Streptomyces venezuelae: one gene and its partner. Each later gene encodes a partner of the first gene's protein in a complex. Links are inferred from orthologs where the notes say so. Each region holds a gene or a part of one and is shown in the gene's direction. Other genes may lie near its edges. The genes, in order: secY and secG.

Region 1 (14,439 bases):
CGAGACAAAGGACTACTAGTAGCCATGGCGGGACAGAAGATCCGCATCCGGCTCAAGGCCTACGACCACGAGGTCATCGACTCCTCGGCGAAGAAGATCGTCGAGACGGTGACCCGCACTGGTGCGTCGGTCGCAGGCCCGGTGCCGCTGCCCACTGAGAAGAACGTGTACTGCGTCATCAAGTCGCCGCACAAGTACAAGGACTCGCGCGAGCACTTCGAGATGCGCACGCACAAGCGCCTCATCGACATCCTCGACCCCACGCCGAAGACGGTTGACTCGCTGATGCGTCTCGACCTGCCGGCGGGCGTCGACATCGAGATCAAGCTCTGAGGTGACGCGCGAGATGGCTAAGAACATCAAGGGCATCCTGGGCGAGAAGCTCGGCATGACGCAGGTCTGGGACGAGAACAACCGGGTCGTCCCGGTGACCGTCGTCAAGGCCGGCCCGAATGTCGTGACCCAGGTCCGTACGAACGACGTCGACGGCTACGAGTCGGTCCAGATCGCCTTCGGCGAGATCGACCCTCGCAAGGTGAACAAGCCCCTCAAGGGTCACTTCGCCAAGGCTGACGTCACCCCGCGCCGCCACCTGGTGGAGCTCCGCACCGCTGACGCCTCCGAGTACACGCTCGGCCAGGAGATCACCGCCGAGCTCTTCGAGGCCGGCGTCAAGGTCGACGTCACCGGCAAGAGCAAGGGCAAGGGCTTCGCCGGTGTCATGAAGCGCCACAACTTCCGTGGTGGCAAGGCGTCGCACGGTGCCCACCGCGTGCACCGCAAGCCCGGCTCCATCGGTGGCTGCGCCACTCCGGGTCGTGTCTTCAAGGGCATGAAGATGGCCGGTCGCATGGGCAACGAGCGTGTGACCACCCAGAACCTGACCGTCCACGCCGTTGACGCCGAGAAGGGTCTGCTGCTCATCAAGGGCGCCGTCCCCGGCCCCAACGGTGGCCTCGTCCTGGTCCGCACCGCGGCCAAGGGGGTTTGAGGAACCGATGAGCACCATTGACATCCTTTCGCCGGCAGGCGACAAGGCCGGGACCGTCGAGCTCCCCGCGGAGATCTTCGGCGCCAAGGTCAGCGTTCCGCTGATCCACCAGGTCGTCGTCGCGCAGCTGGCCGCGGCCCGTCAGGGCACGCACAAGACCAAGAGCCGTGGCGAAGTCCGCGGTGGTGGCAAGAAGCCTTACCGCCAGAAGGGCACCGGCCGCGCCCGTCAGGGTTCGACCCGCGCCCCGCAGTTCGCCGGTGGTGGCGTCGTGCACGGTCCCGTGCCGCGTGACTACTCGCAGCGGACCCCGAAGAAGATGAAGGTCGCCGCCCTCCGCGGTGCCCTCTCGGACCGGGCCACCCACTCCCGCATCCACGTCGTCACCGGCGTGGTCGAGGGTGGCATCTCCACCAAGGCCGCCAAGACGCTGTTCGGCAAGATCTCGGAGCGCAAGAACCTGCTCCTGGTCGCCGAGCGCTCCGACGAGGCCGCGTGGCTGTCCGCTCGTAACCTGCCCCAGGTGCACATCCTGGAGCCGGGCCAGCTCAACACGTACGACGTGATCGTCTCCGACGACGTGGTCTTCACCCAGGCCGCCCTCGAGTCCTTCGTGTCTGGCCCCCAGACCGCTGAGACCGAAGGGAGCGACGCCTGATGACTGACGCCGTCGTCACCAGCAAGACCTTCTCGGACCCGCGCGACATTCTCGTCAAGCCGGTTGTCTCGGAGAAGAGCTACGCCCTGCTGGACGAGAACAAGTACACGTTCATCGTCGCGCCTGGCTCCAACAAGACCCAGATCAAGCAGGCCGTCGAGGCGGTCTTCTCGGTCAAGGTCACCGGGGTCAACACGATCAACCGCCAGGGCAAGCGCAAGCGCACCAAGGCCGGTTTCGGTAAGCGCAAGGACACCAAGCGCGCCATCGTGACCCTTGCCGAGGGCAACCGTATCGACATCTTCGGCGGTCCGACCGCCTAAGGGCGGTCTGGATCGTCCGGAATCGGACGAGGACTGAGAAATGGGAATCCGCAAGTACAAGCCGACTACGCCGGGCCGTCGTGGCTCTTCCGTAGCCGACTTCGTCGAGATCACGCGGTCCACGCCGGAGAAGTCGCTGGTCCGCCCCCTGCACAGCAAGGGCGGCCGTAACAACACCGGTCGGATCACGGTTCGACACCAGGGTGGCGGCCACAAGCGCGCCTACCGGGTGATCGACTTCCGTCGTCACGACAAGGACGGCGTGCCGGCGAAGGTCGCTCACATCGAGTACGACCCCAACCGCACCGCGCGCATCGCGCTGCTCCACTACGTGGACGGCGAGAAGCGCTACATCATCGCCCCCAAGGGTCTGACGCAGGGTGACCGCGTCGAGAACGGCCCCGGCGCGGACATCAAGCCCGGCAACAACCTGGCTCTCCGCAACATCCCGGTCGGTACCACGATCCACGCGATCGAGCTCCGTCCCGGTGGCGGCGCCAAGTTCGCGCGCTCCGCTGGCGCCTCCGTGCAGCTGCTGGCGAAGGAGGGCACGATGGCCCACCTTCGTATGCCGTCCGGTGAGATCCGTCTCGTCGACGCCCGCTGCCGCGCCACCATCGGCGAGGTCGGCAACGCCGAGCAGTCGAACATCAACTGGGGCAAGGCCGGCCGTAAGCGCTGGCTGGGCGTTCGCCCGACCGTTCGCGGTGTGGCGATGAACCCGGTCGACCACCCGCACGGTGGTGGTGAGGGCAAGACCTCCGGTGGTCGCCACCCGGTCTCCCCGTGGGGTCAGAAGGAGGGTCGTACTCGCTCGCCGAAGAAGGCTTCGAGCAAGTACATCGTCCGCCGCCGCAAGACGAACAAGAAGCGCTAGGAGCGGGTTTAGATGCCGCGCAGTCTCAAGAAGGGACCCTTCGTCGACGGCCACCTCGTCAAGAAGGTGGACGCCCAGAACGAAGCCGGTACCAAGAACGTCATCAAGACCTGGTCCCGTCGCTCGATGATCATCCCGGCCATGCTCGGCCACACGATCGCGGTGCACAACGGCAAGACCCACATTCCGGTGTTTGTCACCGAGTCGATGGTCGGCCACAAGCTCGGCGAGTTCTCGCCGACGCGCACCTTCCGGGGTCACGTGAAGGACGACCGGAAGTCGAAGCGCCGCTAGTAGCGGGGTGGAATGACCATGACAGACACTGGAAGGACAACCATGGAAGCCAGGGCCCAGGCGCGGTACATCCGCGTCACGCCCATGAAGGCCCGCCGAGTGGTGGACCTTATCCGTGGCATGGACGCCACGGAGGCTCAGGCGGTCCTGCGTTTCGCCCCGCAGGCCGCGAGCGTGCCGGTTGGCAAGGTGCTGGACAGCGCCATTGCCAACGCTGCACACAACTACGACCACACTGACGCCTCTTCGCTGGTCATCAGCGAGGCGTACGTCGATGAGGGCCCGACCCTGAAGCGGTTCCGTCCGCGTGCTCAGGGCCGTGCATTCCGGATCCGTAAGCGGACCAGCCACATCACCGTGGTCGTCAGCAGCAAGGAAGGAACCCGGTAATGGGCCAGAAGGTTAACCCGCATGGGTTCCGGCTCGGCATCACCACGGACTTCAAGTCCCGCTGGTACGCCGACAAGCTGTACAAGGACTACGTCAAGGAAGACGTCGCCATCCGTCGGATGATGACGTCCGGCATGGAGCGCGCCGGCATCTCGAAGGTTGAGATCGAGCGCACCCGTGACCGCGTGCGGGTGGACATCCACACCGCGCGTCCCGGCATCGTCATCGGCCGCCGTGGCGCCGAGGCCGACCGCATCCGCGGTGACCTCGAGAAGCTCACGGGCAAGCAGGTCCAGCTGAACATCCTCGAGGTCAAGAACCCCGAGATGGACGCTCAGCTGGTTGCTCAGGCCGTTGCCGAGCAGCTCTCCTCCCGCGTCTCCTTCCGTCGCGCCATGCGTAAGAGCATGCAGGGCACGATGAAGGCCGGCGCCAAGGGCATCAAGATCCAGTGTGGCGGTCGTCTCGGCGGCGCCGAGATGTCCCGCTCGGAGTTCTACCGCGAGGGTCGTGTGCCGCTGCACACGCTCCGCGCGAACGTGGACTACGGCTTCTTCGAGGCCAAGACGACCTTCGGTCGCATTGGCGTCAAGGTCTGGATCTACAAGGGCGACGTCAAGAACATCGCCGAGGTCCGCGCCGAGAACGCTGCGGCCCGTGCGGGTAACCGCCCGGCCCGTGGTGCCGGCGCTGGCGACCGCCCGGCCGGCCGTGGTGGCCGTGGTGGCGAGCGTGGCGGCCGCGGCCGCAAGCCGCAGCAGTCGGCTCCGGCCGCCGAGGCCCCCAAGGCCGAGGCTGCCGCCGCTGCTCCGGCTGAGAGCACCGGAACGGAGGCCTGACCGAAATGCTGATCCCCCGTAGGGTCAAGCACCGCAAGCAGCACCACCCCAAGCGCTCGGGTATGAGCAAGGGTGGTACGCAGGTTGCGTTCGGCGAGTACGGCATTCAGGCCCTCACGCCGGCGTACGTGACGAACCGCCAGATCGAGGCTGCTCGTATCGCGATGACCCGCCACATCAAGCGTGGCGGCAAGGTCTGGATCAACATCTACCCGGACCGTCCCCTGACGAAGAAGCCCGCCGAGACCCGCATGGGTTCCGGTAAGGGTTCTCCGGAGTGGTGGATCGCGAACGTCAAGCCGGGTCGGGTGATGTTCGAACTGTCCTACCCGAACGAGAAGATCGCGCGCGAGGCCCTGACCCGTGCGGCCCACAAGCTGCCGATGAAGTGCAAGATCGTTAAGCGCGAAGCAGGTGAGCTGTGATGTCGGCCGGTACCAAGGCGTCCGAGCTGCGCGAGCTGGGCAACGAGGAGCTTCTCAACAAGCTCCGCGAGGCCAAGGAAGAGCTGTTCAACCTCCGCTTCCAGGCGGCGACGGGCCAGCTCGAGAACCACGGCCGGCTCAAGTCCGTCCGTAAGGACATCGCCCGGATCTACACCCTGATGCGTGAGCGTGAGCTGGGCATCGAGACGGTGGAGAACGCCTGATGAGCGAGAGCAACGTGACTGAGAAGACCGAGCGCAACGCTCGCAAGGTCCGCGAGGGCCTGGTCGTCAGCGACAAGATGGACAAGACCGTCGTCGTCGCTGTCGAGGACCGCGTCAAGCACGCGCTGTACGGCAAGGTCATCCGCCGTACGAACAAGCTCAAGGCTCACGACGAGCAGAACGCTGCCGGCATCGGCGACCGCGTCCTCCTGATGGAGACCCGGAAGCTGTCGTCGACGAAGCACTGGCGCGTCGTCGAGATCCTCGAGAAGGCCAAGTAATTCTTGAAGGGGTAACCCTTCGAGTTCGTTCCGCCAGGCTCGGCCGGGGCTTCCTAGAAGCCCCGGCCGGGAACCGGCAGACAATCAGGAGATAGACGTGATCCAGCAGGAGTCGCGACTGCGTGTCGCCGACAACACTGGTGCCAAGGAGATCCTTTGCATCCGTGTTCTCGGTGGCTCGGGTCGCCGCTACGCGGGCATCGGTGACGTCATCGTCGCCACCGTCAAGGACGCGATCCCCGGTGGCAACGTGAAGAAGGGTGACGTCGTCAAGGCGGTCATCGTTCGCACCGTCAAGGAGCGCCGCCGCCAGGACGGCTCGTACATCCGCTTTGACGAGAACGCCGCTGTCATTCTCAAGAACGACGGCGACCCTCGTGGCACCCGTATCTTCGGCCCGGTCGGCCGTGAGCTGCGCGAGAAGAAGTTCATGAAGATCATCTCGCTCGCGCCGGAGGTGCTGTAAGCATGAAGATCAAGAAGGGCGACCTGGTCCAGGTCATCACCGGTAAGGACAAGGGCAAGCAGGGCAAGGTCATCACGGCCTTCCCCCGCGAGAACCGCGTCCTCGTCGAGGGTGTCAACCGGGTCAAGAAGCACACCAAGGCCGGCCCGTCGCAGGCCGGTGGCATCGTCACGACCGAGGCTCCGGTCCACGTCTCCAACGTCCAGCTGGTCGTGGAGAAGGACGGCAAGAAGGTCGTCACGCGTGTCGGTTACCGCTTCGACGACGAGGGCAACAAGATCCGCGTTGCCAAGCGGACGGGTGAGGACATCTGATGGCTACCACCACTCCGCGTCTCAAGACGAAGTACCGCGAGGAGATCGCGGGCAAGCTGCGTGAGGAGTTCTCGTACGAGAACGTCATGCAGGTTCCCGGCCTCGTGAAGATCGTGGTCAACATGGGTGTCGGCGACGCCGCCCGTGACTCGAAGCTGATCGACGGTGCGATCCGCGACCTGACCACGATCACCGGTCAGAAGCCGGCCGTCACCAAGGCTCGCAAGTCCATCGCGCAGTTCAAGCTGCGTGAGGGCCAGCCGATCGGTGCGCACGTCACCCTCCGTGGCGACCGCATGTGGGAGTTCCTGGACCGCACCCTGTCGCTCGCGCTTCCGCGCATCCGCGACTTCCGTGGTCTGTCCCCCAAGCAGTTCGACGGGCGTGGCAACTACACCTTCGGTCTCACGGAGCAGGTCATGTTCCACGAGATCGACCAGGACAAGATCGACCGTGTCCGGGGTATGGACATCACCGTGGTGACCACGGCGACCAACGACGCTGAGGGCCGTGCCCTTCTCCGTCACCTCGGCTTCCCGTTCAAGGAGGCGTAAGCGAGATGGCGAAGAAGGCTCTCATCGCGAAGGCTGCCCGCAAGCCCAAGTTCGGCGTGCGCGGCTACACGCGCTGCCAGCGCTGTGGTCGTCCCCACTCCGTGTACCGCAAGTTCGGCCTGTGCCGCGTGTGCCTCCGTGAGATGGCTCACCGTGGCGAGCTGCCGGGCGTGACCAAGAGCTCCTGGTAATCCCCTAGTTGGGATGACCGGAGTCTCTCGGTAAGCACTGGGTTGGCGGACGCCTGCCCCCTCATGGCTTAGGCTTGTGGGGTTGGGCGTCCGCCGCCCGTACGACTTACTACGCCGTAGGTCCCCGCGCCGCACCCGTCCCGCCCCTGTGTGGGGAGAGGGATGGCGCATACAGGAAACCCCGGCGAGAGAGGCCGAAGGCCAATTCATGACCATGACTGATCCGATCGCGGACATGCTGACTCGTCTGCGTAACGCGAACTCGGCATACCACGACTCCGTGACGATGCCGCACAGCAAGATCAAGTCTCACATCGCGGAAATCCTCCAGCAGGAGGGCTTCATCACGGGCTGGAAGGTCGAGGACGCCGAGGTCGGCAAGAACCTCGTCCTCGAGCTCAAGTTCGGTCCGAACCGTGAGCGCTCCATCGCGGGCATCAAGCGGATCTCGAAGCCCGGTCTCCGGGTTTACGCGAAGTCCACCAACCTGCCGAAGGTCCTCGGCGGCCTGGGCGTGGCGATCATCTCCACGTCCCACGGTCTCCTGACCGGCCAGCAGGCAGGCAAGAAGGGCGTAGGTGGGGAAGTCCTCGCCTACGTCTGGTAGTCGGGAAAGGAAGGAAAGCTCATGTCGCGTATTGGCAAGCTGCCTATCCCGGTTCCCGCCGGCGTGGACGTCACCATCGATGGCCGCACGGTCACGGTGAAGGGTTCCAAGGGCACCCTGAGCCACACCGTCGCCGCTCCGATCGAGATCGTTAAGGGCGAGGATGGCGTGCTCAACGTCAACCGTCCGAACGACGAGCGTCAGAACAAGGCCCTCCACGGCCTGTCCCGCACGCTGGTGGCCAACATGATCACCGGTGTGACCCAGGGTTACGTGAAGGCGCTCGAGATCAGCGGTGTCGGTTACCGCGTCGCCGCGAAGGGCTCCAACCTGGAGTTCCAGCTCGGCTACAGCCACCCGATCCTGGTCGAGGCGCCCGAGGGCATCTCGTTCAAGGTCGAGTCGCCGACCAAGTTCTCGGTCGAGGGCATCGACAAGCAGAAGGTCGGCGAGGTCGCCGCCAACATCCGCAAGCTTCGCAAGCCCGACCCCTACAAGGCCAAGGGCGTGAAGTATGCGGGTGAGGTCATCCGCCGCAAGGTCGGAAAGGCTGGTAAGTAAGCCATGGCATACGGTGTGAAGATCGCCAAGGGTGACGCCTACAAGGGTGCCGCCAAGAAGCGCCGCCACATCCGCATCCGCAAGAACGTGTCGGGTACGGCGGAGCGTCCGCGCCTCGTCGTGACGCGTTCCAACCGCGGTATCACCGCTCAGGTCATCGACGACCTCAAGGGCCACACCCTTGCGTCTGCGTCGACCCTGGACGCGTCGATCCGCGGCGGCGAGGGTGACAAGTCCGCGCAGGCCAAGCAGGTCGGTTCCCTGGTCGCCGAGCGCGCCAAGGCCGCCGGTGTCGAGGCTGTCGTGTTCGACCGTGGTGGCAACAGGTACGCCGGGCGCATTGCCGCTCTGGCTGACGCCGCCCGCGAAGCCGGGCTGAAGTTCTAAGCCCCGGTTCCGGGACTAACGGACGTAACAGAGAGAGGTAATCCAATGGCTGGACCCCAGCGCCGCGGAAGCGGTGCCGGTGGCGGCGAGCGGCGGGACCGGAAGGGCCGCGACGGTGGCGCTGCCGCCGAGAAGACCGCGTACGTTGAGCGCGTTGTCGCGATCAACCGCGTCGCCAAGGTTGTCAAGGGTGGTCGTCGCTTCAGCTTCACCGCGCTCGTCGTGGTGGGTGACGGTGACGGCACCGTAGGTGTCGGTTACGGCAAGGCCAAGGAAGTTCCCGCGGCCATCGCCAAGGGCGTCGAGGAAGCCAAGAAGAACTTCTTCAAGGTTCCCCGCATCCAGGGCACCATCCCGCACCCGATCCAGGGCGAGAAGGCGGCCGGCGTTGTCCTGCTGAAGCCTGCTTCCCCCGGTACCGGTGTTATCGCCGGTGGCCCGGTGCGCGCGGTGCTCGAGTGCGCCGGCGTTCACGACATCCTGTCGAAGTCGCTCGGCTCCGACAACGCGATCAACATCGTGCACGCGACCGTGGAGGCCCTCAAGGGCCTGCAGCGTCCCGAGGAGATCGCGGCTCGCCGTGGTCTGCCCCTCGAGGACGTCGCTCCCGCGGCTCTGCTCCGTGCGCGTGCTGGGGCGGGTGCGTAATGGCTCGCCTCAAGGTCACGCAGACGAAGTCGTACATCGGCAGCAAGCAGAACCACCGCGACACCCTGCGCTCGCTTGGCCTCAAGAAGGTCAACGACGTGGTTGTCAAGGAGGACCGCCCCGAGTTCCGCGGCATGGTGCACACCGTCCGCCACCTCGTGACGGTCGAGGAGGTTGAGTAAAATGGCGGAGAACAGCCCGCTGAAGGCCCACAACCTCCGTCCCGCCCCCGGCGCCAAGACTGCCAAGACCCGTGTTGGTCGTGGTGAGGCGTCGAAGGGTAAGACGGCCGGTCGTGGTACCAAGGGTACGAAGGCCCGTTACCAGGTTCCGCAGCGCTTCGAGGGTGGGCAGATGCCCCTCCACATGCGTCTGCCGAAGCTCAAGGGCTTCAAGAACCCGTTCCGCACCGAGTTCCAGGTCGTGAACCTGGACAAGCTCGGCGCTCTCTACCCCGAGGGTGGAGAGGTCACGGTGGCCGACCTGGTCGCCAAGGGCGCGGTTCGCAAGAACAGCCTCGTCAAGGTGCTCGGCACCGGCGAGATCACCGTGGCGCTGCAGGTTTCGGTTGACGCCGTCTCCGGCTCCGCCAAGGAGAAGATCGCCGCCGCTGGTGGCACCGTCACCGAGCTCGTCTGAGTCCGGTAGACAGTACTGAAGAAGCCCGGCCGGTTCCCTCTCGGGGGAGCCGGCCGGGCTTCTTCGTGTGCGGCGGAGGATCAGGCCGCGGCCGAGGTGAGGCCGCGGGCCTTGAGGCAGGCCTGGAGCCGGCTCTCGACCTCCAGCTTGGCCAGCACGTGCGTCACGTACATCTTCACCGTGGCCTCCTTGATCCCCAGGGAACTCGCGATGCGGTGATTGCTCATCCCGTCGGAGAGCAGATCCAGCACCTGTTGCTCCCGGGGAGTCAGCTGCGGGAACCGCATGCGGAATTCGGTCAGTTCCTCCGTCATGTCGCGGGGGAAGTACGTGAAGCCCGCGAGCGCCGCGGACAACGCGCGGTTGAAGTCCTCGGGCGTCGCCGTGTCGGGCAGGAACCCGTGGAGACCCGCCGAGACGCTGGACGGGGTGATCCGGGTCCGCGCCGGATGGCCGACGGAGATGAAACGGACCACGTGATCCCCTGCCCTGGGCCCGAGGACGGTGGTCAGGTCGTCCTCAGGCGAGTCGGCCGTGCTGAGCAGGACGAGATCCGGGGCGGCGCGGTCGACCGCCTCGGCCAGGCCGTCGAAGGTACAGGTGCTGATCGTCTTCACGTACGAGAATCGCTGGACGATCTGGATGAGGCCGAGCGTGCGGGTCGGGCTGTCATCGGCGACAAGGACATGGGCATGTGCATGGCGTTGCGTGCTCATTTCCCCCACTTCGCGATCGCGGCAGGGGGCGGCGCTGCGTTCCCCCGCCGTCGCCCCCCTGGGTGATCACGACTGTAGCCACGCCGATTGCACATGCACAGCGACTTTGAGCAGTACCTGATGTTCCGGTTCAGCGCGCCCCGGTGGAAGGGCGACAGTTCTGCCAGCCCGGCTTCCAGTCGGGGAAGGTGGGGTGCTCACTCGTCCGGGTACCGCTGATCGTGGAGCCGATCGAGCCGTCCGGTCCCTTGATCTCGACGATGCGGTGGGGATACGTGCCGCCGAGGTCGGTGTAGGTCATGAGCATCATGCCCGTCGGCGTCTCCCACCGGCTCGCGCCGCCGGCGATCTTCTTCGCCTCGCGGGGCACCTCGCGCGGTCCGAAGTACCCCGTCAGGATCACGTCCAGGCTGTCCGGCTTCGGTGCGGGGGTGGCCTCGTCCCCGGTCGTACACGACTCCCGGTTCCGCAAGGTGATGGACTCGGGGCGGTCGGCACTCCAGAGGCGCTCCTCGGTCAGCCGCCCTTCGAAAGTGATCACGAAGCGGAGTCTGCTCACCGCGTCGCCCCGGTGCTCGGCATACATCTCCACCCTGCGGTGCGTCGTCACGGACTGGTCGGCGTCCATCGGGGCCGCCTCCGTGAACTCGATCCGGGTGACGGCCGCCCCGGCCTCCGCACCGGCCCGGCCGTCGTCAGCTGCGTTCCCTCCCGCGTCGGGGGCGCCGACGGTGGCGGCCACGATCGTGGCCGCCACCGCGGCACAGCCCGCGAGGGCCATCCGTACGTGCTTCACGTCAGCAGGTGAACCGGCGTTCCGAGCTGGTGGCCCAGCCGACCCGGGCCGGGCTGCCACCGCGGACGGAGCCCTTCGTGCGGTACGTGAACGTGCCCTTGCCCTGGCACTTCCACTGGAGGTAGCTCATGCCGCGGTTGCCGACCCACTCCGTGCCGGCGATGCGGTTCCAGCCGTCCCAGCGGTGGTACTGGAGCAGCGCGGTGTTGTACCAGCCGCTGCAGTTGTTCACGGTCCTGTACTTGCCGCGGGCGTGGTCGCTCACGCCTGTGGGTGAGACGTTCTCCTTCCACGGTGTGTACACCGCCAGGTAGCAGCCGGCGGCCGCGGCCTGCGGTGCGGCGGCCACCGTCGTGGCGACCGCGGGAGCGGGGCTGGGCGCGGCGGGCCGGGCGGCGGCGGTGCCGGCGCCCATCAGGAGAGCGGCGCCCACGGCGGTCGCGACGGTGAGTGAGGTCTTCACAGGTGTTCCCCCAGAAGTGGGATCGACGGGTATCGGGCCGGTCCGGCAGGTCGGTCCGGAACGGCTGGATCAGTCTTCTGGGGGCGGGGCGCGGTGTCAGGACGGCTCTTGGTCGGAGCGGGGGGCAGACCAAAGTCGACCGCCCGGCACGGGGAGGGCGGCTCCCGCCGGGATACCTCCCAAAAGGGGCATCCCCGGTTGGTCGTTCCTAGGGGGGCATGGTCGCCGGTAAGGTGGCGTGCACTGTCTAGACTCCGTGCGGTATGCCCGCACGGGCTCGATGACCGATACCCAATCGTCGAACCTCAAGACCGTCACCCTTGACGCATAGCGCGGGGGTCGCAGGAGGCACCGTGCTCACCGCGTTCGCCCGGGCGTTCAAGACGCCCGACCTGCGCAAGAAACTGCTCTTCACGCTCGCCATCATCGTGCTGTACCGCCTCGGCGCGCACATCCCGGTGCCCGGCGTCAAATACGAGGCTGTTCAGCAGTGTGTCAAGCAGGCCAGCGAGGGCAACAACAGCCTGTTCGGCCTGGTCAACATGTTCAGTGGCGGGGCGCTGCTGCAGATCACCATCTTCGCGCTCGGCATCATGCCGTACATCACGGCGAGCATCATCCTGCAGCTGCTGACCGTCGTGATCCCGCGTCTGGAGGCCCTCAAGAAGGAGGGTCAGTCCGGCACCGCCAAGATCACGCAGTACACGCGGTACCTGACGATCGCCCTCGCCGTCCTCCAGGGCACGGGTCTCGTGGCCACGGCCAAGAGCGGCGCGCTCTTCAGTGGCTGTGCCGTCGCCGACCAGGTCGTGCCCGACCAGTCGATCTTCACGATCGCCACGATGGTCATCACGATGACCGCGGGTACCGCCGTCGTCATGTGGCTCGGTGAGATCATCACCGACCGCGGCATCGGCAACGGCATGTCGATCCTGATGTTCATCTCGATCGCCGCCGGCTTCCCGGCCGCCCTGTGGAAGATCAAGGTCGAGGGCGAGTTGGCCGGCGGCTGGATCGAGTTCGGCACGGTGATCCTCGTCGGCTTCGCGATGGTGGCCCTCGTGGTCTTCGTCGAGCAGGCCCAGCGGCGCATCCCGGTGCAGTACGCGAAGCGCATGATCGGCCGGCGCTCCTACGGCGGTACGTCCACTTACATCCCGTTGAAGGTGAACCAGGCAGGTGTGATTCCTGTCATCTTCGCGTCGTCGCTGCTCTACATCCCGGCCTTGATCGCGCAGTTCTCGAACTCCACCGCGGGGTGGAAGACCTGGATCGAAGCCCACTTCGTCAAGGGTGACCACCCCTACTACATCGCTACGTACTTCCTCCTGATCGTGTTCTTCGCCTTCTTCTACGTGGCGATCTCGTTCAACCCCGAGGAAGTTGCCGACAACATGAAGAAGTATGGTGGCTTCATCCCGGGTATCCGGGCTGGTCGACCTACTGCCGAGTATCTGAGCTACGTGCTCAACCGGATCACTTGGCCGGGCTCGCTGTACTTGGGTCTGATCGCTCTTGTGCCGACGATGGCGTTGGCAGGCTTCGGTGGCGCCAATGCCAACTTCCCCTTCGGTGGGACGAGCATCCTCATCATCGTGGGTGTGGGGCTGGAGACCGTGAAGCAGATCGAGAGCCAGCTCCAGCAGCGCAATTACGAAGGGTTCCTCCGCTGATGCGAATCGTCCTCGTCGGACCGCCCGGGGCCGGCAAGGGTACGCAGGCCGCGTACCTTGCCAAGAACCTGGGTATCCCGCACATCTCCACGGGTGACCTGTTCCGTGCCAACATCTCGCAGGGCACGGAGCTGGGTGTGGAGGCGCAGTCGTACATGAAGGCCGGCCAGCTCGTGCCGGACTCCGTGACGATCGGGATGGCCAAGGACCGCATGGAGCAGCCGGACGCCGTCAACGGCTTCCTGCTCGACGGATTCCCGCGCAACGTGGCCCAGGCCGAGGCTCTCGACGAGATCCTCAAGGCGGGGCACGTCCAGCTGGACGCGGTCCTGGACCTGGAGGTCCCCGAGGACGAGGTCGTGAAGCGGATCGCGGGTCGCCGCATCTGCCGCAACGACTCCTCTCACGTGTTCCACGTGACGTACAACGCACCGGAGACCGCGGGCGTCTGCGACGCCTGTGGTGGTGAGCTCTACCAGCGCGACGACGACTCCGAGGAGACCGTCCGCCGGCGCCTGGAGGTCTACCACACGGAGACCGAGCCGATCATCGACTACTACCGGGCGCAGAACCTGGTCGAGACGATCTCGGCGCTCGGCAAGGTGGACGAGGTCACCGCGAAGGCGATGGCCGCGCTCAAGAAGTAACCCCGGTTCGTTCGATACGGCCGCGGTGCCCCTCGGGGGCGCCGCGGCCGTATCGTTGTTCTGTTCCCCGTACTCGAAGAAAGGCCGCGGCCACGATGGTGCAGATCAAGACCCCCGAGCAGATCGCGAAGATGCGCGAGGCGGGGCTGGTCGTCGCCGCCATCCACGCGGCGACCCGTGAGGCGGCCGTGCCGGGCGCCACGACCCGGGACCTCGACGAGGTCTCGCGGAAGGTCATCGCCGAGCACGGCGCGAAGTCGAACTTCCTCGGGTACGGCGGCTTCCCCGCGACGATCTGCACCTCGGTGAACGAGGTCGTCGTCCACGGCATCCCCGACGACAAGACCGTCCTGAAGGACGGCGACATCATCTCCATCGACGCGGGCGCGATCGTGGACGGCTGGCACGGTGACGCGGCCTACACGGCGTTCGTGGGCACCGGGCACGCGCCCGAGCTCGTCGAGCTCTCCCGGGT
Region 2 (14,499 bases), 3.1 Mb from region 1 along the record:
TGGAGTTCGTGCTCCCCGTCGACGTCCTGGTCTCGCCCGAGTTCCCGGACCTCAAGACCAAGGCTCCGGCCAACCCGACCACGGTCGCCGCGAACGCCATCCCGGCGGACGAGGAGGGCCTGGACATCGGTCCGGAGACCCGTAAGCTCTACGCCTCGAAGCTCGCCGACGCCGGCACCGTCTTCTGGAACGGTCCGATGGGCGTCTTCGAGCACCCCGACTACGCCGAGGGCACCAAGGCCGTCGCCCAGGCGCTCGTCGACTCCCCGGCCTTCACGGTCGTCGGCGGTGGCGACTCCGCCGCCGCCGTGCGCACGCTGGGCTTCGACGAGAAGGCATTCGGCCACATTTCGACCGGCGGCGGCGCCTCCCTCGAGTACCTCGAGGGCAAGACGCTGCCCGGCCTCGCCGCACTGGAGGACTGACCCCTAAATGAGCACTCGCACCCCGCTGATGGCGGGCAACTGGAAGATGAACCTCAACCACCTCGAGGCCATCGCCCACGTCCAGAAGCTCGCCTTCGCCCTGACCGACAAGGACTACGACGCCTGTGAGGTCGCGGTCCTCGTCCCCTTCACCGACCTGCGGTCCGTCCAGACCCTGATCGACGGCGACAAGCTCAAGATCAAGTACGGTGCCCAGGACCTGTCGGCGCACGACGCCGGTGCCTACACCGGTGAGATCTCGGGCTCGATGCTGGCCAAGTTCAAGTGCGCCTACGTGGCCGTCGGCCACTCCGAGCGCCGCCAGTACCACGCCGAGAACGACGAGGTCTGCAACGCCAAGGTGAAGGCCGCCTTCAAGCACGGCGTGACCCCGATCCTCTGCGTCGGCGAGGGCCTGGACATCCGCAAGGCGGGCAACCAGGTCGAGTACACCCTGGCCCAGATCGACGGCGGCCTGAAGGACGTCCCGGCCGAGCAGGCCGAGACCATCGTGATCGCCTACGAGCCGGTGTGGGCCATCGGCACCGGCGAGGTCGCCACCCCCGAGGACGCGCAGGAGGTCTGCGGGGCGATCCGCGGCCGTCTCGCGGAGCTGTACACGCAGGAGCTGGCCGAGAAGGTCCGCATCCAGTACGGCGGCTCGGTCAAGGCCGGCAACGTCGCCGCGATCATGGCGCAGCCGGATGTCGACGGCGCTCTGGTGGGCGGCGCGGCGCTGGACGCCGACGAGTTCGTCAAGATCGTGCGCTTCCGCGACCAGTGACCTCACCGGTGAGTATGCGGTAGCGGAGTTACGTCGTACCCTTGCGGGGGTCGGGCAGGTGCCCGGCCCCCGTCCGTATAAGTCCGAGGAAGTTGGTCCAGCCGTGGTTATGGGGTTCTCGATCGCCCTGATCGTCTTCAGCGCGCTGCTGATGCTGCTCGTGCTGATGCACAAGGGGAAGGGCGGCGGCCTCTCCGACATGTTCGGTGGCGGCATGCAGTCGTCCGTCGGTGGCTCCTCGGTCGCCGAGCGCAACCTTGACCGGATCACGGTTGTGGTCGGTCTGCTCTGGTTCGCCTGCATTGTGGTACTTGGCCTTCTGATGAAGTTGGACGGGTAACTCCAATCACTGGACGCGCGTTGGGCCTTACGTAGACTGGGGCATCTTCGAGCACCATCACGCAGGGAGTTACGACCGTGGCAAGTGGCAACGCGATCCGGGGAAGCCGGGTCGGAGCGGGGCCGATGGGCGAGGCCGAGCGGGGCGAATCGGCGCCGCGCGCCCGCATCTCCTTCTGGTGCTCGAACGGGCACGAGACGCAGCCGAGCTTCGCCAGCGACGCGGCGATCCCGGAGACCTGGGACTGCCCACGGTGCGGCTTCCCGGCAGGTCAGGACCGGGACAACCCGCCGGACCCGCCGCGCACCGAGCCGTACAAGACTCATCTCGCCTATGTGCGGGAGCGGCGCAGCGACGCGGACGGCGAGGCGATCCTCGCCGAGGCGCTGGCCAAACTGCGCGGCGAGATCTGAGCGTGGTGTGACGATGTGACGAACGGGCCTTGTCCGCGAACCGAGTTCGCGGACAAGGCCCGTTCCGTCGTCCCCGGGCCGCCGGCATTCTCGCCCGCCGCGTCGCCGAGCGGACCGGACCGGACCTGACGGATACGCGCCGTGGCCCTCGCCGGGGCGTGCGGACCACTTCGTGCTCGCCATAGCGTCGTCGGCCCCTCTGATCAATTAGGTTGGAGGGGCAGCGGGGCAGACATACGAGAAGAAGTGGGCGATGTCCGAGATGAACAACGAAGGCCGCACCAGGCTGAACCGGCTGCCCGAGTGGGCCGCCCTCGGCAAGCACCGTGAGCAGCTGGGCGACACCCACCTGCGCGAGCTCTTCGCCGCGGACCCGGCCCGCGGCACCGACCACACCCTGCGGGTCGGCGACCTCCACCTGGACTACTCCAAGCACCTCGTCACCGACGAGACGCTGACCCTGCTGCGCGAACTCGCCGCCGCCACCGGCGTGGCCGAGCTGCGCGACGCCATGTTCCGCGGCGAGAAGATCAACACCACCGAGGACCGCGCGGTCCTCCACACCGCGCTGCGCGCCCCGCGAGAGGCCGTGATCGAGGTCGACGGGGAGAACGTCGTCCCCGGTGTCCACGCCGTCCTCGACAAGATGGCCGCCTTCTCCGACAAGGTCCGGGCGGGCGAGTGGACCGGCCACACCGGCAAGCCCGTCAAGAACATCGTGAACATCGGCATCGGCGGCTCCGACCTCGGCCCCGCCATGGCCTACGAGGTCCTGCGCTCCTTCACCCAGAGGGACCTGACGCTGCGTTTCGTCTCCAACGTCGACGGCGCCGACCTCCACGAGGCCGTCCGCGACCTCGACCCGGCCGAGACCCTCTTCATCGTCGCCTCGAAGACCTTCACCACCATCGAGACGATCACCAACGCCACCTCCGCCCGCGACTGGCTCCTGGCCGGTCTCGGAGCCGGCCAGGAGGCCGTCGCCAAGCACTTCGTGGCCCTCTCGACCAACGCCGAGAAGGTCGAGCAGTTCGGCATCGACACCACGAACATGTTCGAGTTCTGGGACTGGGTCGGCGGCCGCTACTCCTACGACTCGGCCATCGGCCTCTCCCTGATGATCGCCATCGGCCCCGAGCGCTTCCGCGAGATGCTCGACGGCTTCCACCTCGTCGACGAGCACTTCCGCACCGCCCCGCCCGAGGAGAACGCGCCGCTGCTGCTCGGCCTCCTCGGCGTCTGGTACGGCGCGTTCTTCGACGCCCAGTCCCACGCCGTACTGCCGTACTCCCACTACCTGTCCAAGTTCACCGCCTACCTCCAGCAGCTCGACATGGAGTCCAACGGCAAGTCCGTGGACCGCGAGGGCAACCCGGTCGACTGGCAGACCGGCCCCGTCGTCTGGGGCACCCCCGGCACCAACGGGCAGCACGCCTACTACCAGTTGATCCACCAGGGCACCAAGGTCATCCCGGCCGACTTCATCGGCTTCGCCCGGCCCGTCGCCGACCTGCTTCCCGGCCTCGTCGCCCAGCACGACCTGCTGATGGCCAACTTCTTCGCCCAGACCCAGGCACTCGCCTTCGGCAAGACGCCCGAGGAGGTACGGGCCGAGGGGGTCCCCGAGGAGCTCGTCCCGCACAAGACCTTCCAGGGCAACCACCCGACCACCACGATCCTGGCCGACGCGCTCACCCCGTCCGTCCTCGGCCAGCTGATCGCGCTCTACGAGCACAAGGTCTTCGTCCAGGGCGCCATCTGGAACATCGACTCCTTCGACCAGTGGGGCGTCGAACTCGGCAAGGTCCTCGCCAAGAAGATCGAGCCGGTCCTGACGGGTGCCGACGGGGTCCGGGGCGGCGAGCAGCTCGACAGCTCGACCGCCGGGCTCGTCTCGGCCTACCGCGCGTTGCGCGACCGGGGCTGATCGCATGAGGGGGGAGAACGCGGTGCGGCTGCGGCCGCCCAGGAACGCCGTGGACGAGCGGGCCGTCGCCTGGTGGCGGAGCCAGCTCCTGGTGACCACCGCCGTGCCGGTGGTGGTCCTCGCCGTCCTCGGCGCGCTCATCGGGCCGGCCCGGCTCTGGCTGCTGCTCGCGGCCGGGGCCGTCGCGGCCCTGGGTCTCGGCTGCGCCGCGTTCTTTCCCGCATGGTGGTTCCGGGTTCACCGCTGGGAAGTCACCGACGAGGCCGTCTACGTCCGCACCGGGGCTCTGTGGCAGGAGTGGCGGATCGCCCCGATGTCCCGGATCCAGACGGTCGACACCGTACGTGGCCCGCTGGAGCAGCTCTTCCGGCTCGGCACGGTCACGGTGACCACCGCCTCCTCGAAGGGCGCCCTACGGATCGAGGGCCTCGACCACGAGCTCGCCGCCGAACTCGGCGAACGGCTCACGGCCCTCACCCAGGCCACCCCCGGGGACGCCACATGAACGGGCCCGGACCCGGCGAGGACTGGCGGCGGCTCGACCGGCGCATGCTGCTGGCCACCGCCGCCGTCCTGTGCGGTGTGGCCGGCGGCGCCGGACTGCCCACGACGGTCGGCCTCGCCGGGTCCAGGCCGCTGTGGCAGGCCCTCGCCTGGGTCCTCGCCGGGGCGCTCCTCCTCGTCCTCGGCGGCACCGCCGCCGACTATGTCCGCTGGCGCCGCACCCGCTACCGGATCGGCCCCGAGCGGGTCGAACTCCACACCGGGCTCCTCCTGATAAAGCGCCGCTCCCTGGCCCGCGAGCGCATCCGCAGCGTCGACCTCACCGCCAACCCCCTCCAGCGCCTCCTCGGCCTCGTCAAGGTCCGCATCGGCACCGGCGAGAGCACCGGCGGCAGCGAGTCCACGCTCGAACTCGACCTGGTCACCCGCGCCGAGGGCGAGCTCCTCCGCCAGGAACTCCTCGCCCGCGCCGCCACCGACCCCGCCGGCCGGCCCGACGACGGCGCCCTCGCGACCGTCGACCCGCGCTGGATCCGCTACGCTCCGCTCTCCTTCGTCGCCCCGGCCCTCGGCGGCGCGGCCGCCGGATCCGTCATGCAGGTCAGCGAGTGGTTCGGCGCCCAGGCCGAGGTCATCGACTGGATAGGGGACCGCTTCCGGGACGTCTCCCTCGCCTGGATGCTCGTCGACCTGGTCCTCGTCGCCACCCTCGTCGGAGCCGTCGGAGCCCTCGGGCTCTGGGTCGAGATGTGGTGGAACTACCGCCTGGAGCGCGAGCCCGGCGGCACCCTGCGCGTCCGCCGCGGGCTCCTCACCGCGCGCTCGGTCTCCATCGAGGAGCGTCGGCTGCGCGGGATCGAGGTCGTCGAGCCGCTCGGGGTGCGCCTGGCCGGGGCCGCCCGCGTCGACGCCGTCGCCACCGGCCTCGCGAAGGACGACGGGGACAAGCACACCGACCTCAAGACCCTGCTGCCGGCCGTGCCCCGGGAGCTCGCCGACCGCGTCGCCGCCCGGGTCCTGCGCGAGCCGGAGCCGCCCACCGGGACGCCGCTCGCCGCCCACCCGGGCGCCGCCCGCACCCGCCGGCTGCGCTGGGCCCTGTGGACCGTGGCGGCCCCGGTCGTCCTCCTCGCCGGCCTCGGGCTCCTCCTCACCCCGGTCCTGCTGTACGTGGCGGCGGGCTGCGCCGTCGTCCTCACCCCGCTCGCCGTGCTCCTCGCCCTCGACGCGTACCGCAGTCTCGGACACGGCGTCACCGGCGACTATCTGGTGACCCGTTCGGGCACGGTCCGGCGCACCACGGTCGCCCTTCAGCGCTCCGGCGTCATCGGCTGGACCGTCAAGCAGTCGTACTTCCAGCGCCGCGCGGGCATCCTCACGCTGACCGCCACGACGGCGGCCGGCGACGGCGCGTACGACATCTACGACGCGGGTGAGAGCCAGGGCCTGACCTTCGCCGCCGAGGCCGTACCCGACCTCCTCGCGCCCTTCATCGAGCCCGTACCGACGCCGGAGGCCCGGTCCACCGAGGGGTGAACCGGGCCTCCGGGGCGTGCGGTCGAACAAGCGGGCGGAATCAGGCGGAAGCCGGCGGGTACAGGCTCCGCGGGAGTTCCGAGGCGGCCGCGGCGTCGAGCAGCCACAGCGTGCGCGAGCGGCCGTAGGCGCCCGCCGCGGGGGCCTGCACCTCGCCCGCGCCCGACAGCGCGATGGCCGCGGCCTTCGCCTTGTCCTCGCCGGCCGCGAGCAGCCAGACCTCCTTGGCCGCCCTGATCGCGGGCAGCGTCAGGGAGACCCGGAGCGGCGGCGGCTTGGGAGCGCCGTGCACCCCGACCACCGTCCGCTCGGTCTCGCGGACCGCCGGCAGCTCGGGGAAGAGCGAGGCCACGTGCGTGTCCGGGCCGACGCCCAGCATCAGCACGTCGAAGGTCGGCACCCCGCCGCCCGCGGTGGCAGCCGCTGATCGAAACGGACCGGGACCCGCGGCGGCGGCCAGCTCCTCCGCGTACGCGGCGGCGGCCGCGTCGACATCGGAGCCGTACGGACCGTCCGAGGCCGGCATGGCGTGCACCCGCGCCGGGTCGAGCGGGACCCGGTCGAGCAGCGCCTCGCGGGCCTGGGTGACATTCCGCTCGGGATCGCCCTCGGGCAGGAAGCGCTCGTCGCCCCACCACAGGTCGAGCCGCGACCAGTCGATCGCGTCCCGCGCGGGCGCCGTACCGAGCGCCGCCAGCAGACCGTTGCCGTTGCGTCCGCCGGTCAGCACCACCGAGGCGGAGCCGCGGGCGGCCTGGGCGTCGACGATCTTCGTGATCAGCCGGGCCGCGGCGGCCTGCGCCATCAGCTCCTTGTCACGGTGGACGACCAGCTGGGGGGTGCTCACTTGGCCGCCGCCTTCCTGGCCGGGGCCTTCTTGGAGGCAGGCTTCGCCGGAGCCGGGGCCGACTCCACGACGGCCTCGGCCGTGGACTCGGGACCGGACTCGGGAGCGGGCTCCGGAGCGACGGTCGCCGCCTCCTCGTCGAGCCGTTCGAGACCGAACTTGAGCGCCGTCGCGTAGGTGTCGTCCGGGTCGAGCCGGCGCAGCTCCTCGGCGATCAGCTCGGCCGTCTCGCGGCGCTTGAGCGCCACGCCCCGGTCGGGCTGACCCTGGATGGAGAGCGTCGCGAGCGAGCCGTCCGGCCGGTCCAGCACGATCGGCCCGGAGCTGGTCTCCATCCGTACGGAGGTGAGACCGGGCCCCGTCGACTTCGAGCGCCGCACCGGCACCTTCAGCCGGTCGGCCAGCCACATCGCGAGCAGTTCGACGCTCGGGTTGAACTCCTCGCCCTCGACCTCGGCCGAGGTGACCTCGCACACGACCTGGTCGAGCGCGGCGGCGAGCATCGAGCGCCACGGCGTGATCCGGGTCCACGAGAGGTCCGTGTCGCCCGGGGTGTACGTCTCCGCCCGCGCCGTCAGCTCCTGGATGGGCTGCTCGGCGGCGTACGTGTCGGTCACCCGGCGCTGGGCGAGCGCGCCCAGCGGGTCGTTCGCCGGGTCGGTCGGCGCGTTCACCGGCCACCAGACGACGACGGGCGCGTCCGGGAGGAGCAGCGGCAGCACCACCGACTGGGCGTGGTCGACGACCTCGCCGTACAGCCGGAGGACAACCGTTTCGCCGGTGCTGGCGTCGGCGCCGAGGCGGACCTCGGCGTCGAGCCGCGCCTTGGCACGGTCCCGCGGGGAGCGCGAGACCCGCTTGATGACGACGAGGGTCCGCGAGGGGTGCTCGCGGGACGCCTCGTTGGCCGCCTTCAGCGCGTCGTAGGCGTTCTCCTCGTCGGTGACGATGACGAGGGTGAGCACCATGCCGACGGCCGGCGTGCCGATCGCCCGCCGCCCGAGCACCAGCGCCTTGTTGATCTTGGAGGACGTGGTGTCCGTCAGGTCGGTCTTCATGGCCTGCGCCAGCTCCGTCCGTCTCGTGCGAGCATCTCGTCCGCCTCGACCGGACCCCACGTCCCGGACTGGTACTGCGCGGGCTTGCCGTGCTTGTCCCAGAACTGCTCGATCGGGTCGAGGATCTTCCAGGACAGCTCGACCTCCTCGACGCGCGGGAAGAGGTTCGAGTCGCCGAGCAGGACGTCGAGGATGAGCCGCTCGTACGCCTCGGGGCTGGACTCCGTGAAGGACTCGCCGTACGCGAAGTCCATCGACACGTCCCGGATCTCCATCTGGGTGCCGGGCACCTTGGAGCCGAACCGCATCGTCACGCCCTCGTCCGGCTGGACCCGGATCACGATGGCGTTCCGCCCGAGCTCCTCGGTCGCGGTGTGGTCGAAGGGGGAGTGCGGGGCGCGCTGGAAGACGACCGCGATCTCGGTGACGCGGCGGCCGAGGCGCTTGCCCGTACGGAGGTAGAAGGGGACGCCCGCCCAGCGGCGGTTGTCGATCTCCAGCTTCACGGCCGCGTAGGTGTCGGTCTTCGACTGGGGGTCGATGCCGTCTTCCTGGAGGTAGCCGACGGCCTTCTCGCCGCCCTGCCACCCGGCCGCGTACTGGCCGCGGACCGTGGACTCGCCCAGGTCCTTGGGGATCTTCACCGCGCCGAGGACCTTGGTCTTCTCGGCGGCGAGCGCGTCGGCGTCGAAGGAGGCGGGCTCCTCCATCGCGGTCAGCGCGAGCAGCTGGAGCAGGTGGTTCTGGATGACGTCACGGGCGGCGCCGATGCCGTCGTAGTACCCGGCCCGGCCGCCGATGCCGATGTCCTCGGCCATGGTGATCTGCACGTGGTCGACGTACGACCGGTTCCAGATCGGCTCGAAGAGGGTGTTGGCGAAGCGGAGCGCCAGGATGTTCTGGACGGTCTCCTTGCCGAGGTAGTGGTCGATACGGAAGACCGCATCGGGCGGGAAGACCTCGTGGACGACCTCGTTGAGCTCCTTGGCGGAGACCAGGTCGTGGCCGAAGGGCTTCTCGATGACCGCACGGCGCCAGGAGCCGTTCTTCTGGTCGGCCAGGCCGTGCTTCTTCAGCTGCTGGACCACCAGCGGGAAGAACTTCGGCGGCACGGAGAGGTAGAAGGCGAAGTTGCCGCCGGTGCCCTGCGCCTTGTCCAGCTCCTCGACGGTGGACTTCAGCTTCTCGAAGGCCTCGTCGTCGTCGAAGTCGCCCTGGACGAACCGCATGCCCTGGATCAGCTGCTGCCACACCTCCTCGCGGAACGGGGTGCGCGCGTGCTGCTTGACGGCCTCGTAGACCTCCTGCGCGAAGTCCTCGTCCTGCCACTCGCGGCGGGCGAAGCCGATGAGCGAGAAGCCCGGCGGCAGCAGGCCGCGGTTGGCCAAGTCGTAGACGGCAGGCATCAGCTTCTTACGGGACAAATCGCCCGTGACGCCGAAGATCACCAGACCCGACGGCCCCGCGATACGCGGGAGCCGTCGGTCTGCGGCGTCACGGAGCGGGTTGGCTCCGTGGACTGCGCTCAAAGTGCTTACGCCTCCGAAGGTGCGAGGCGCGAGAGCTCCGCCTCGGTGGACTTGAGAAGGTCGTTCCAGGACGCCTCGAACTTCTCGACGCCCTCGTCCTCCAGGAGCTGCACGACCTCGTCGTAGCTGATGCCCAGCTTCGCGATGGCCGCCAGCTCCTCACGGGACCGGTCGTACGTGCCGCGCACGGTGTCACCGGCGACCTCGCCGTGGTCGGCGGTGGCCTCCAGGGTGGCCTCCGGCATGGTGTTGACCGTGCCGGGGGCGACCAGGTCCACGACGTACAGCGTGTCCTTGTACGCCGGGTCCTTGACGCCGGTCGAGGCCCACAGCGGACGCTGCTTGTTGGCCTGCGCCTTGTCCAGGGCGCTCCATCGGTCGGAGGAGAAGACCTCCTCGTACGCCTCGTAGGCCAGGCGGGCGTTGGCCAGGGCGGCCTTGCCCTTGAGCGCCTTCGCCTCGTCGGTGCCGATGCCGTCCAGGCGCTTGTCGATCTCCGAGTCCACGCGGGACACGAAGAAGGACGCCACGGAGTGGATCTTCGACAGGTCGAGGCCGCGCTCGCGGGCCTTCTCGAGACCCGCCAGGTAGGCGTCCATGACCGCGCGGTAGCGCTCCAGCGAGAAGATCAGCGTCACGTTGACGCTGATGCCGAGGCCGATGACCTCGGTGATCGCCGGCAGACCCGCCTTGGTGGCCGGAATCTTGATCAGGGTGTTGGGGCGGTCCACCAGCCAGGCCAGCTGCTTGGCCTCGGCGATGGTGGCGACCGTCTCGTGGGCAAGACGGGGGTCGACCTCGATGGAGACCCGGCCGTCCTGGCCGTCGGTCGCCTCGAAGACCGGCCGCAGGATGTCGGCGGCGTCGCGGACGTCCGCCGTCGTGATCATGCGGATGGCCTCGTCGACGGTCACCTTGCGGGCGGCGAGGTCGGCGAGCTGCTGGTCGTAGCCGTGCCCCTCGGAGATCGCCTTCTGGAAGATGGACGGGTTCGTCGTCACACCGACCACGTGGCTCTGGTCGATGAGCTCGGCCAGGTTGCCGGACGTGATCCGCTGACGCGAGAGGTCGTCCAGCCAGATCGCGACGCCTTCGTCGGAGAGGCGCTTGAGAGCGTCTGTCATGAGAGTTGCATCTCCATTAAGTCGTACGTATTCGCGTCAGCGCGCGACGGCGTCGAGAGATTCCCGCGCGGCGGCGACGATCGCCTCCGGCGTGAACCCGAACTCGCGGAAGAGGACCTTCGCGTCCGCCGAGGCACCGAAGTGCTCCAGCGAGACGATCCGGCCGGCGTCCCCGACGTACCGGTGCCAGGTGAGACCGATGCCGGCCTCGACGGCGACGCGGGCCTTGACCGACGGCGGCAGGACGGAGTCCTTGTACGCCTGGTCCTGCTCCTCGAACCACTCGACGGAGGGCATCGAGACCACCCGGGTCGGGACGCCGGCGGCCTGGAGCTGCTCGCGGGCCTCGACGGCCAGGTGCACCTCGGAGCCGGTCGCGATCAGCACGAGCTCGGCGGGGCCGCCCTCGGCCTCGAAGAGCACGTAGCCGCCCTTCGCCGCGTCCTCGTTCGGCGCGTAGGTCGGCACACCCTGGCGGGTGAGGGCGAGGCCGTGCGGGGCGCCCTTGCCGAAGACCTTGGTGTGCCGCTTCATGATCTCGCGCCAGGCGATCGACGTCTCGTTGGCGTCGGCCGGACGGACCACGTTCAGACCCGGGATCGCGCGCAGCGAGGCGAGGTGCTCCACCGGCTGGTGGGTCGGGCCGTCCTCGCCCAGACCGATCGAGTCGTGCGTCCAGACGTACGTCACCGGCAGGTGCATCAGGGCCGACAGACGCACGGCGTTGCGCATGTAGTCGGAGAACACCAGGAAGGTGCCGCCGTAGATCCGCGTGTTGCCGTGCAGCGCGATGCCGTTCATCTCGGCGGCCATCGAGTGCTCGCGGATGCCGAAGTGGATCGTGCGGCCGTACTTGTCGGCCTCCGGAAGCGGGTTGCCCTCGGGCAGGAACGACGAGGTCTTGTCGATCGTCGTGTTGTTCGAGCCGGCCAGGTCGGCCGAGCCGCCCCACAGCTCCGGGACGACCGCGCCGAGCGCCTGGAGGACCTTGCCCGAGGCCGCGCGGGTGGCGACACCCTTGCCGGGCTCGAAGACGGGGAGCTTCTCCTCCCAGCCGGCGGGCAGCTCGTTCGCCTGGATGCGGTCGAACTCGGCGGCGCGCTCCGGGTTGGCCGTACGCCACTCGGCGAGCGACTTCTCCCAGGCGGCGCGGTCCTCACGGCCCCGGTCGCCGAGCGAGCGGGTGTGCGCGATGACCTCGTCGGTGACCTCGAAGGTCTGCTCCGGGTCGAAGCCCAGGACGCGCTTGGTGGCCGCGATCTCCTCGTCGCCGAGCGCCGAGCCGTGCGAGGCCTCGGTGTTCTGCGCGTTCGGCGCGGGCCAGGCGATGATCGAGCGCATCGCGATGAACGACGGGCGCTCGGTCTCGGCCTCGGCGGCGCGGATCGCCGCGTACAGCGCGGCCGGGTCCAGGTCGCCGTTGGACTTCGGCTCGACACGCTGGACGTGCCAGCCGTACGCCTCGTACCGCTTCATCGTGTCCTCGGACACGGCGGTCTCGGTGTCGCCCTCGATCGAGATGTGGTTGTCGTCCCACAGCAGGATCAGGTTGCCGAGCTTCTGGTGGCCGGCGAGCGAGGACGCCTCGGCGGAGATGCCCTCCTGGAGGCAGCCGTCACCGGCGATCGCGTAGATCCGGTGGTCGAACGGCGAGGTGCCGGGGGCGGCCTCCGGGTCGAACAGGCCGCGCTCGTAGCGGGCGGCCATCGCCATGCCCACGGCGTTGGCGACACCCTGGCCCAGCGGGCCCGTGGTCGTCTCGACGGCGGCCGTGTGGCCGTACTCCGGGTGACCGGGGGTCTTGGAGCCCCAGGTGCGGAAGGCCTTCAGGTCGTCCAGCTCGAGACCGAAGCCACCCAGGTACAGCTGGGTGTAGAGGGTCAGGGACGAGTGGCCGGCGGAGAGGACGAACCGGTCGCGCCCGACCCACTCGGGGTCGGCCGGGTCGTGCCGCATCACCTTCTGGAAGAGGGTGTACGCGGCGGGCGCCAGGCTCATCGCCGTACCGGGATGGCCGTTGCCGACCTTCTGTACGGCGTCCGCGGCCAGGATGCGGGCGGTGTCGACGGCCCGCTGGTCCAATTCGGTCCACTCGAGGTCTGTGGTGGTCGGCTTAGTGCTCACCCTGGGTCAGGGCTCCTCTCCACATGTTCTGAAGCCGGTGACTGAGGGTGTACCGGCGGTGTCGAGCCTACCCCCGAAGAAGCCCCCTCTTTTCGTGCGTGGGCCCCTCAAATGAGCGGACAGAGCAAGACTGCCGGTGGCCGTGTGAGTTCGCCTCCCGAGCGGTGTCCACGCCTTGGGACACACCCCTCCAACACGACCCCACCCCCGCGAAGATCGGCGTCTGGGCAACGTCTACAGTGGCGTGGTACGCGCAAGCTTCACCCCGTCTTCATGCGGGGAGCTTGCTGGGAATTTCTCTGTCAGGGGTGTGCGTGACGGCCGTCGAGTCCCGACCCGCAGGGGTCGTCTTGACTCCCAGCCCGGGGGGCCATCGGCCGTTCGGGGCCCGCGTCAAGGCATACGTGGCGCTGACCAAGCCGCGGATCATCGAACTGCTGCTCATCACCACTGTTCCGGTGATGTTCCTCGCCGAACAGGGCGTGCCGAACCTGTGGCTGGTACTCGCCACCTGCTTCGGCGGCTACCTGTCCGCGGGCGGCGCCAACGCGCTGAACATGTACATCGACCGCGACATCGACGCCCTGATGGACCGGACCTCGCAGCGTCCGCTCGTCACCGGCGTGCTCACGCCGCGTGAGGGCCTCGTCTTCGGCCTCAGCCTCGCGGTGATCTCCACGCTCTGGTTCGGCCTGCTGGTCAACTGGCTCTCCGCGGCGCTCTCGCTCGGCGCGCTCCTCTTCTACGTGGTCATCTACACGATGATCCTCAAGCGGCGGACCGCGCAGAACATCGTCTGGGGCGGCATCGCCGGCTGCCTGCCGGTCCTCATCGGCTGGTCGGCCGTGACCAACTCGATGTCGTGGGCCGCGATCATCCTCTTCCTCGTCATCTTCTTCTGGACGCCGCCGCACTACTGGCCGCTGTCGATGAAGGTGAAGGACGACTACGCCCGCGCCGGCGTGCCGATGCTCCCGGTCCTCGCCTCCAACAAGGTCGTGGCCAAGCAGATCGTCGCCTACAGCTGGGTGATGGTCGCCGTCTCGCTGCTCCTCACCCCGCTCGGCTACACCGGCTGGTTCTACACGGCCGTCGCGCTGCTCACCGGCGGCTGGTGGCTGTGGGAGGCGCACGGGCTGCTCAACCGCGCGAAGTCGGGAGCGACCGGCGCGAAGCTCAAGGAGATGCGCCTCTTCCACTGGTCCATCACCTATGTCTCGCTGCTCTTCGTGGCGGTCGCGGTGGATCCCTTCCTCCGCTAGGCCCCTCCGGCGGCGGATTCCGCTCAGATGATTTGCTCGGCCGGCGGCCGGGTCACGTGGGATAGGCCACGTGACCCGGCCGTCGCCAGTAGATCTACCCCTCGGTAGCATCCTTTTCATGGCAGAAACGAAGCAGGAAGAGCGCAAGGCGGCCCGGCTCGCCAAGGAGATCAAGGCCTTCTCCAAGGAGCACGGCGGCACCGAGGGGCACCTCGCGCACATCGGTCAGGCCGGCACCCGGATCGTCCTCGTCGGCACCGACGGCGGCTGGGGCGACCTCGTCGCGCCGAGCTACGAGATCGCGAAGCAGGCCGCCGAGAAGGCCGGTCTGACGCTCCACGAGGAGTTCGACGGCGAGTTCGCCGCGAAGGTCGTCACCGGCCCGTACGAGTGGAGCCGGATGGCCGGTATCCAGATCGGCGGCCCCTCCAACAGCTGAGGCAACAACCTCGCGCGGGGCTCACCCGTTAGGACGTGTGGAGACACGTCCACACAGGGAGCCCCCCGAGATGATCGACACGCCGAGCCTGGTGGACCAGTACTGCCAGGGAGTGCTCCGTACGGAGCTCGGCCTGGGCACCTTCGAGACCCGCCTCGGCGCGCACCTCGGCGACCGGCGCGGCGCT

Evidence for each region.
Region 2: the proteins of secY (region 1) and secG are in contact, whole or in part, in a crystal structure (PDB 5AWW), measured with the Thermus thermophilus proteins. The link is inferred for Streptomyces venezuelae from one-to-one orthologs. Residues at the interface, in WP_096411648.1 of Thermus thermophilus: Leu14, Gln16, Arg17, Phe20, Ile34, Pro35, Pro37, Ile72, Arg108, Arg109, Asn112, Gln113, Arg116, Ile117, Ile120, Pro145, Gly146, Trp147, Phe152, Phe155, Val156, Val159, Thr160, Val162, Ala163, Gly164, Ala166, Leu167, Trp170, Glu173; in WP_223903268.1 of Thermus thermophilus: Tyr5, Ile9, Tyr12, Leu13, Ala16, Leu19, Val20, Val23, Leu24, Gln26, Glu27, Pro28, Gln30, Gly31, Ala32, Asp34, Leu35, Met36, Gly37, Gly38, Ser39, Ala40, Asp41, Leu42, Phe43, Ala45, Arg46, Val48, Tyr53, Thr56.

Annotation. Positions count from the first base shown.
Region 1 is NZ_CP029194.1:3,511,728-3,526,166, reverse strand. What follows is about bases 11,285-14,157. They hold secY (preprotein translocase subunit SecY), read left to right. Parts: upstream 11,285-11,997; coding sequence 11,998-13,317; downstream 13,318-14,157. Other genes in these bases: map (type I methionyl aminopeptidase), read left to right, coding at 14,060-14,157; DEJ46_RS15580 (adenylate kinase), read left to right, coding at 13,317-13,964; DEJ46_RS15590 (hypothetical protein), read right to left, coding at 11,285-11,644. Also shown: rpsJ (30S ribosomal protein S10), read left to right, coding at 25-333; rplC (50S ribosomal protein L3), read left to right, coding at 347-991; rplD (50S ribosomal protein L4), read left to right, coding at 999-1,649; rplW (50S ribosomal protein L23), read left to right, coding at 1,649-1,972; rplB (50S ribosomal protein L2), read left to right, coding at 2,013-2,849; rpsS (30S ribosomal protein S19), read left to right, coding at 2,862-3,143; rplV (50S ribosomal protein L22), read left to right, coding at 3,186-3,533; rpsC (30S ribosomal protein S3), read left to right, coding at 3,533-4,372; rplP (50S ribosomal protein L16), read left to right, coding at 4,378-4,797; rpmC (50S ribosomal protein L29), read left to right, coding at 4,797-5,021; rpsQ (30S ribosomal protein S17), read left to right, coding at 5,021-5,302; rplN (50S ribosomal protein L14), read left to right, coding at 5,400-5,768; rplX (50S ribosomal protein L24), read left to right, coding at 5,771-6,082; rplE (50S ribosomal protein L5), read left to right, coding at 6,079-6,636; DEJ46_RS15640 (type Z 30S ribosomal protein S14), read left to right, coding at 6,642-6,827; rpsH (30S ribosomal protein S8), read left to right, coding at 7,036-7,434; and 9 more genes. UniProt on the Bacillus subtilis protein: The central subunit of the protein translocation channel SecYEG. Consists of two halves formed by TMs 1-5 and 6-10.
Region 2 is NZ_CP029194.1:6,598,364-6,612,862, forward strand. The notes cover bases 1-2,933. They hold secG (preprotein translocase subunit SecG), read left to right. Parts: upstream 1-1,318; coding sequence 1,319-1,549; downstream 1,550-2,933. Other genes in these bases: DEJ46_RS30135 (phosphoglycerate kinase), read left to right, coding at 1-425; tpiA (triose-phosphate isomerase), read left to right, coding at 433-1,209; DEJ46_RS30150 (RNA polymerase-binding protein RbpA), read left to right, coding at 1,627-1,962; pgi (glucose-6-phosphate isomerase), read left to right, coding at 2,225-2,933. Also shown: more of pgi, read left to right, coding at 2,934-3,889; DEJ46_RS30160 (PH domain-containing protein), read left to right, coding at 3,894-4,394; DEJ46_RS30165 (PH domain-containing protein), read left to right, coding at 4,391-5,929; pgl (6-phosphogluconolactonase), read right to left, coding at 5,970-6,776; glucose-6-phosphate dehydrogenase assembly protein OpcA, read right to left, coding at 6,773-7,834; zwf (glucose-6-phosphate dehydrogenase), read right to left, coding at 7,831-9,363; tal (transaldolase), read right to left, coding at 9,369-10,487; tkt (transketolase), read right to left, coding at 10,524-12,611; DEJ46_RS30195 (heme o synthase), read left to right, coding at 12,926-13,873; DEJ46_RS30200 (hypothetical protein), read left to right, coding at 13,992-14,312; DEJ46_RS30205 (amidohydrolase family protein), read left to right, coding at 14,383-14,499. UniProt on the Bacillus subtilis protein: Involved in protein export. Participates in an early event of protein translocation.